2 regions of the Plantactinospora sp. DSM 117369 genome follow, and region 1 is predicted to be linked to the other one. Evidence: riboswitches for the same ligand, from Rfam matches in the RefSeq annotation. Region 1 holds a riboswitch; the other holds the start of a gene.
The links. Region 1 has a riboswitch for cyclic di-AMP ahead of ACSMXO_RS39750 (coiled-coil domain-containing protein). Riboswitches for the same ligand answer to the same signal wherever they lie in the genome.
Positions count from the first base shown of each region.

Region 2: another riboswitch for cyclic di-AMP. It lies ahead of ACSMXO_RS14870 (C39 family peptidase); the one in region 1 lies ahead of ACSMXO_RS39750 (coiled-coil domain-containing protein).

Region 1 covers NZ_CM132446.1:9,266,902-9,270,966, forward strand. Annotated here, with positions in the region: gene ACSMXO_RS39735 (hypothetical protein) at 1-181, shown strand, start outside; gene ACSMXO_RS39740 (MarR family winged helix-turn-helix transcriptional regulator) at 282-779, shown strand; gene ACSMXO_RS39745 (DUF6506 family protein) at 799-1,419, opposite strand; cyclic di-AMP (ydaO/yuaA leader) riboswitch at 1,731-1,861, shown strand; gene ACSMXO_RS39750 (coiled-coil domain-containing protein) at 1,865-2,893, shown strand; gene ACSMXO_RS39755 (glycoside hydrolase family 65 protein) at 2,993-4,065, opposite strand, start outside.
Region 2 covers NZ_CM132446.1:3,371,119-3,375,183, forward strand. Annotated here, with positions in the region: gene mdlC (benzoylformate decarboxylase) at 1-456, opposite strand, end outside; cyclic di-AMP (ydaO/yuaA leader) riboswitch at 713-854, shown strand; gene ACSMXO_RS14870 (C39 family peptidase) at 1,337-2,188, shown strand; gene ACSMXO_RS14875 (hypothetical protein) at 2,340-2,879, opposite strand; gene ACSMXO_RS14880 (GNAT family N-acetyltransferase) at 3,087-3,881, opposite strand; gene ACSMXO_RS14885 (CDP-glycerol glycerophosphotransferase family protein) at 3,919-4,065, opposite strand, start outside.

The sequences.
Region 1 (4,065 bases):
GGCGAAGTCCGGCTCGGCCCGCACCGACGAGGCGGGACAGCAGAATCCCGACCGGAGCGAATGGGCGGACGAGGCGGCCAAGGCGAGGTCGCTCGACGATCCGCGCCGGACGCCGCCGCGTGACGCGGTGGGCATGCCGTCCAGCGGTGAGCGGTACTCGGAGGATCCCCGCGACCGCTAGGACCGCAACGGCCGCCCACCCGGCGACTCGACGGGCCCGCACGCCGGTCGCGCCTGGTGGTGCCTGAGCCAACTGGCTTGGTGTCAAGTAAACTCGCCCGGTGGAGGCTGCTGATGCGGTGGACCGGATGGTTGCGCAATGGGCCGAACGTGACCCGCAGCTGGATGTCAGCCCGCTCGAAGTGGTCGGTCGTCTGCTGCTCTGTGCCGACCAGGTCCATCGTGCGATCGTCGCGGCGCTTCGTCCGCTCGGCTTGACCTACGGCGACTTCGATGTGATCAACACGCTACGTCGGCTCGGCGATCCCGAGGGCACCAACCCACGGCAGCTGACCCGGGCCGCGCTCATCACGTCCGGTGCGATGACGACCCGGCTGGACCGCTTGGAACGGGGCAGGTTGATCGTGCGGACCGCTGACCCGGCCGACCGGCGCGGCGTACTCGTCCGCCTGACCCGCCGGGGCGAACGGCTGGCCGAGCAGGCGGTTCGAGCCGTACTCGACGTGGACGAGACGTTTCTGCAGCCGCTCAGCGGGCGGCAACGAGACGCCGTCGCCGCCACGCTGAAGCAGCTCCTGCTTCGGTACGAGGAGGGCTGACCGATAGCCGGTCGAGCGTTCAGCCGCGCTCGGCCATCCGCGCGTCGAACGCGGCCTTGAATGCGGCCGCCCCCTCGATGGATTCAAACGGCCAGCTGACCAGCCTCACCGGAACCCGGTCCCCCACCGCTTCCCGGACCCGGGCCGCCGTGGTCAGCGGAGTGCCGCCGCAGATCTCGACGAGTTCGGCCCCGCCGTCGACCAGTTCCGCCGCGACCTGGGGAAGGTCTGCGTCCGGTGCGCCGATCACCGCCGTCCAGCCGCCGGTGGCGTGCTCCCGCACGACACGGTGGGTGGCCGCGTTCGCCAGCGGATGTTCGTAGATGGTCACCGAGCGCTTGAGCGATCCGCGGGGCGCCGTCCCGGCACCGAAGGCACCGGCCACGCCGACCGGAGCCCGGCCGTCGACGGCTTCGATCACCTGCGCGGCCGACGCCAGGTCGAAGCCGCGGTACAGCTCGATGAGGCGGACGCCCGCCGCCGCCAACTCGGCCGCGACCCGCGCCGCCGCAGAGCCGTCCGGTGCCCAGACCAGCAGGGTGTGACTGCCCGCGTTGTCGACGACCACCCGGTCGACGGCCGGGTCCGTGCCGGGCTCCAGAAAGATGAACGTCTCGGCAAATACCAGGTCGGTGGTCATGTCGGCTCCTCCATGATCGCTTGACGTCTTATAGCTTGATACCAAGCTTTATCACTGCAAGCGTCGGGCCGACATGGACATTCCTGATTGTGCCGCGTGTGGCGGCGATCACCCCGGTCGATGTGTCACGCGCGTGGCGCCCCCGGACCCATACGGGTTGCGGTACCAGATGGACGGCTGCGGCGGCGCCGGCCCCCGATCGGTGGCCGGGTGAATTTTCCACGCCGGATCACCCCGGAATCCACCAAGTCGGCCCGGTTGATCCGGTAGGCTGACCCCGGTTTCGCCCGGTGGCGCACCCCTCCGCGCCGGCGTGACCGCCGCCGAATCACCAACGGGTGAGCCGGGGACCCAGGTAGGTGGGGTGAGTCCGCAACCGCGGTAGGGACTTGTTCCGTCCCGAACCCGTCAGCTAACTCGGTAGGCGGGCGACGGAGGGACATGCATGACGGGATCCACACGTCGGCGGTTACCGCTGGCCCTGGCCCTGCTCGCCACGTTCGGCGCACTCGCCGGAGCAGCACTCCGGCCCGGCGTGGCGGAGGCGAACAGCCCCGCCGTTCTCGGCGACGAAGGCGACACGCCGCTCCTGCGCGACGTGCTCGAATCGACCGGCCGAGGTTACCTACAGGCCAAGAACGCGCTGGCCAACGCCCAGGCTCGGCAGGCGAAGATCGCCGCCGAGCTACGCCGGGTGGAGGGACGGATCGCCGAGCTGCGCCCTCGGGTGGAGCAGGTGGCCCGGACGGCGTACCAGACCGGCCGGATCGGCCCGGTTCTGGTGCTGCTGCACAGCGGCTCGGCGGAGGAACTCCTGGAGCGCGCCCGCGGGCTGGAGGTGGTGGCCCTGCGGGACAACGACGCGCTGCGCGCGCTGGGTCAGGCCCGGGAGCGGGCCACCCTGGCGAAAAAGGCACTGGACGCCGAGGTGATCGAGGAGCGCCGGCAGCTCGCCATCATGCTGCGGCAGAAGCAGGCCGCCGAGCGGACGCTGGCTCAGGTCGGCGGCGCTTCCACCGGAGGCTTCGTCAACGCCCGCTCACCGGTGGCCCGGCCCGCGCCACGCGCTGCCGACGGCTCCTGGCCGCCGCAGTCGTGCAGCCGGCCCGACCCGACCACCACCGGCTGCGTCACCCCGCGCACCCTGCACGCCTTCAACGAGGCGCGCCGGGCCGGCTTCACCCGGTTCACCGGGTGCTACCGCTCCGGCGGCCCCTACGAGCACCCGAAGGGGCGGGCCTGCGACTTCTCCGCCGAGGCGGGCGGCTTCCGGGGTGCCGCGACGGGCGCCAACCGGACCTACGGCAACAACCTCGCCGCGTTCTTCGTCCGCAACGCCGACCGGATCGGTGTGCTGTACGTGATCTGGTACCGGCAGATCTGGTTGCCGACGACCGGTTGGAAGTCGTACAGCGGTGCGCACGGCGACCCGTCCAGCGACCACACCAACCACGTACACCTGTCGCTGGTCTAGGTCCCGTCGGGGTGCCGATCAGATCTTGACGACGTCTTGCGGTTGAGACCGCCGGGGCGGCGAGAAGTCGTCAAGATCTCGGGGTTCCCCGGCCGGCGGTCAGGTCGGCTCGCCTTCGGGAGCACGGCGGGCGGGCGCCCGACCGGCTGGTTGGGCGGGTTGCGGGCCCACCGGGCGGGCCGGCGGGATCGGCCGGGTCACCGACTCCAGGCAGGTGATCCGGACCTTCTCGCCGTGGTGCAGCAACTCCAGGGCGTCGTCCGGCTCGCCGTCGCGCAGCGCGTACGTCGCCTCGCGCGGCCGGACGTCGACCCGCAGGTGCACGCCCCGGTAGCGGAGCGAGAACTCCAACCGGTCGATCCGGCTCGGCAGCCGGGGTGTGAAGGAAAGCGTCGAGGTGTGGTCACGCATCCCACCGAACCCGGCCACCAGGGCGATCCAGGCCCCGGCCAGCGAGGCGACGTGCACGCCGTCCCGGGTGTTCTGGTTGAGGTCGTGCAGGTCCATCAGGGCCGCCTCGCCCAGATAGTCGTGCGCGAGTTCGAGGTGCCCGGTCTCGGCGGCCAGCACCGCCTGGGTGCACGCCGACAGCGACGAGTCGCGGACCGTACGCCGCTCGTAGTAGGCGAAGTTGGCAGCCTTCTCCTCGTCGCTGAACGCGTCGCCGCGCCAGTGCATCGCCAGCACCAGGTCGGCCTGCTTGATCACCTGCTTGCGGTACAGGTCGAAGTAGGGATAGTTGAGCAGCAGCGGGTACTGCTCCGGCGGCGTGTTCGCGAAGTCCCACTCCTGATGGCGGGTGAAGCCCTCCACCTGCGGGTGCACGCCCAGCTCCGGGTCGTACGGGATGTGCATGTCGTGCGCGGCGTCCCGCCAGGCGGCCGTCTCCTCGTCGTCGACGCCCAGCTTCCAGGCCTCCTCGCCGTGCCGGGTGGCGGCGTCGGCGGCGGCCAGCAGGTTCCGCTGGGCCATCAGGTTGGTGTAGACGTTGTCGTTCTTCACCGCCGTGTACTCGTCCGGCCCGGTCACCCCGTCCAGGTGGAACCGGCCGTCTCGGTCGTGGTGCCCGAGCGAGCGCCACAGCCGGGCGGTCTCCACCAGCAGTTCCAGCCCGACCTCACGCTCGAACTGCTCGTCGTCGGTGGCCTGCACGTACCGGCGTACCGCGTCGG
Region 2 (4,065 bases), 4.1 Mb from region 1:
CCCGGCCGGCGGCTGTACGGCGGTGGCGAGCGCCCGCATGAACGCCTCGGGAATGTCCTGCGCGCGCAGCGGCTCGTGACTCCATTTGACGTACGGCTCTGGCAGTTGGGTCGGGCGCACGTTCGTCAGCATCGGCTCGGACAAATTCATCGTCCGGGTCTGCTGGCCGGCGGTAACGATCATGGGTGTCTTGTTGTGCCAGGCGGTGACGAGGCTGCCCATTCCGTTTCCGGTGCCGGGTGCGGTGTGCAGGTTGACGTGCACCGGCCGGCCGGTGACCTGGGCGTAGCCGTCCGCCATCGCGACCGCGGAGGCCTCCTGGAGGGCCAGAACGTAGGCGAAGTCGGCCGGAAAGTTCTTCAGGAATGGCTCCTCGGTGGAGCCGGGGTTGCCGAAGAGGGTGGTGAGGCCGAGGGAACGGAGCAGGTCGTAGGTCGCTTCGTGCACCGTTGTCATCGGAAGGAGCCTCCTGGAGTCCTCGTCCCATGCTCGGACCACCGCGTCAAGCCGGTCATTTCCGTCATACCGTACGCGTACATGATCATGCCGGTTTATCTGTGCGACCGTCCACCGCCCCGGGCCCGGTCGCCGGTCGTCCCGATCGCGCTCGCAATCGCTGTTTTCGCTGTTCAGTGGGGTTGGCAACGGTGGAAGGCGGCCAGTAATCTCGGCGGGTCTGGTCCGGCCCCTTGGTCGCCATCTGGGTGACACCGGAGCAGACCCGCCGAGTCGTTCTGTAACGATCCGGGGACCCACAGTTATCTGGGGTGAATCCGCGAGCCGCTGGCCCGTGGTAGGGCGGCCTTCCCGCCCGAATCCGTCAGCTAACCCGGTAGGCGGTGTCGGAAGGAGTAGCTGTTCGTGCCGCACCACCCGGGCCCCGGCCCGTCCCCCCAGTTCCCTCGCTGCGTCGCGGCTCCGCTCCCGGTCGCCGCGACCGTCCCGGACCGCCCCAACCCGGACCGACCGACCCCAGGCCGGCACCTGAACCTGGCCCGATAGCGGTCTGTGACGCGGAAGTCGTCGACGCGCGGGCGCTGCCGGGTCCGCCGGCCAACTGGTCGCGGTCCCGGTGAGGCCGCCGGCCGGTCGCGACGGATCGTGGTGGCGCTGATTCCGCCGGTACGCCGATAGCGGCGCTCCCACCGGCCGGCGCAACCGTCGGTCCGTCCGTACCGTCGGCCCGTTCCGCCGAATTCGTCGGCGGGCCTCTCTCGGACGATTTCGTCCCGTGCGATTCCGTGCGATTTCGCGTCACATTCCGGCAGCGACTGAAACGCCGCGTCATTCCTTGCCCCCCGGTAGCGGTGACGCGCATTTCCCCTGGAGGATAACGTTGAAGCACGCAATTAACGGGCGGTTCCGGACCGCCATGTCGGGCCGGCGCAACCGGCTCGCGCTCGCCTCGGCCGCGGTGCTCGCCGCTGCCGCGTCCACCGGGGTCGTCCTGACCTCGACCGGCTCGGCCGAGGCCCCGGAGACCTCGACCGTCGCCGTCGCCGAACTCGGCATCCCGGCGGCGGGGCAGGCCGGAGCGGCCGTCACCACCGCCCCGGAGACCACCGCCCCGGAGACCACCGCCCCGGCGACCCCGGCGCAGCCGGCGACCACCGCGCCGGCCACCAAGGCGGCGAAGGCGGCCCCGGCCAGCACCCCGAGGAAGCCACCGGCGCCGCCGGAGTCGAAGCTGCTGGACTACCAGTTCCAGGCCCAGATCAACGGCTGGTACTGCGGCCCGGCCGCCACCCGGATCGCGCTGACCGTCCGGGACAAGCAGCCGAGCCAGGACGCCGTCGCCGCCGACCTCGGCACCACGATGAGCGGCACCAACTCGGCCGAGGACACCACCCGGGTGCTCAACAAGATCACCGGGACCGACTTCTACCGCACCACCGCCATTCCCGGCGGTGCGGCCACCCCGGCGCAGATGGACCGGCTCCAGGCGGACGTCGTGCACGCCGTCACCAGCGGGTACGCCGTGGTCGTCAACATCGCCGGCTCGGCAACCGACCTCGACGGCGGCTGGCACAGCTACCCCGGCGGGCACTACCTGACCGTGGTCGGCTACCGCGACGACGGCCGTACGGTGAAGATCGCCGACCCGGCCATCCCGGGCGAGGACAGCAACTACTGGATGACCACCATCGACCTGGCGAACTGGGCAGCCACCCGGGGCTACTCGTCCTGACCCGCCCCGCCCGCCGGTAGTACCGACGAGACGCCGGCCCGACGAGACGCCGGCCCGACCCACCCACCCGGACGACCCGTGCCGACCGGGGGTGTGGAGCGGGCCGGCGTCGTCGTGTCGTCGGCCGTGCGTGCCCGTGCTCAGGCGGGAATCACTGGCCCTGCCACACCGCCTGGGCGCCCGTGTCGCCGGTGCGGAACACGTAGTACAGGGTGATCCCGGCCGCCGCCAGGGACAGCACCCCGAGCACCAGGGTCAGCACCGGCGACCCCTTGGCGGCAGCGGCGGCCGGGCCGTCCCCGCCGCTCCCCTCGGTCCCGGCGGTCACCGGTGCGGCGGTGGCCCGGGGCTTGACCAGGAAGACCAGCGCCAGGGTCAGCACCCCGAGCGCGATCGTCGCGTACAGGGTGTTGGTGCCGAGGTCCTGGTGCTCCGCCAGCCGCGGCACGTACTCCGGGCTGACCCGGTTACGCGACTCCAGCCGGGCGAGGAACCGGTCACCGGAGAGCTTGGCCATCAGCGCGGCCAGCGGGGTGGCGACCGCGAGCAGTCCCAGCACCCAGCGCAGGTGCGGTCGGACGAACGGAACGAACGCGTACCCGACCGCGGCCAACGCGAGCAGTGGCACGAACACCACCGCGGCATGGACCAGGAAGGGGTGGGCGGGAATGCCCATGAACTCCTCAAGCACCGGCGCCTCCTCGGCGACAGATCGGCTGGCGAAAGCAAGGGGTGGACGGCAGGCGTACGGACCGGGCGGAGAGCAGGTCCGCCACGCCTGGCGGACTGGCGGCTTTCGAGAACGTTGACATGGTGCCCGGGGTGCCGACCGTTGACAAGGGTCGGACCGGTTCGGGCCGGTGCGGCGCCTCCCCGGAGGACGTGGTGGTGACCGGGTTCAAAGAGGACGGTCGTCCGCGCCGGGTGCGGGTGCCGGCTCGCCGACGACGTACTCGGTGTACTCGGCGACCGGGGTGAAGCCGAGCCGGTCGTACAGCTTGTACGCGGCGGTGTTCTCCGCGACGACGTTCAGCGCCACCGTGTCGACGGTCTCCAGCAGCCGCCGGCAGAGCGTCGCCACCACCGTGCTGGCCAGCCCCTGCCCCCGGTACGCCGGAGCCGTCGCCACGTTGCCCAGCGCGCCGACCCGGTATCGCGGCGACCAGACGTGCACCCCGGCGACGGCGACCAGTTCGCCGCCCCGGCGCATCCCCACGTAGTGGCCGGTCTCGACCATCCGGGGGTCGAACCAGTTGCCCGGATACGCCGCCCGGTAGAACGCGGTCAGTTCCGGTACGTCGGCCTCGGTGAGCACCTCGCCGCCGGGCGCCACCCGGGCCAGCCGGTCCGGGTCGGTGAGCGCCATCTTCAGGTGCGCCCCGCGCGACCTGACCGAGTACTCCCGGGCCAGCACCGCCGCGCCACCGGGGGAGAGGTGCGCCTCGAAGTGCCGGGGCAGCAGCGGGAGGAGGCCGGTGAGCAGTTCGGTGAGCACCGCCGGAGAGCGGTGCAGCGCCAGCAGCACCGGAGTGGGTCCACCCTGGTAGAGCAGCGCCACCGCATCGTCGCGCCGGTACCAGGTGGTGTACGGCCAGTAGAAGTCGTCGAGGTCGCCGAGCTCGTACGCGTGCAGGTGGGGGTCGCGGCGCAGCAGGCCGGCCAACTCGTTCCGGTCGTGGCTGGTCCTGATCATCGTCACCGGCGCATCATGGCACAGCCGCCGACCGTGCTCAGGAGACCGGCGCGGGGCGCGGCGACGGCACGGACCGCGTGGCGGCGCCGTCCAACTGCCGGCGGGCCTCGTCGAGGAACCCGTCGGCGTACCGCTGCTCCGGGAAGTCGCCGAGATAGCGGGTACGGGTCCGCCACCGGGTCTC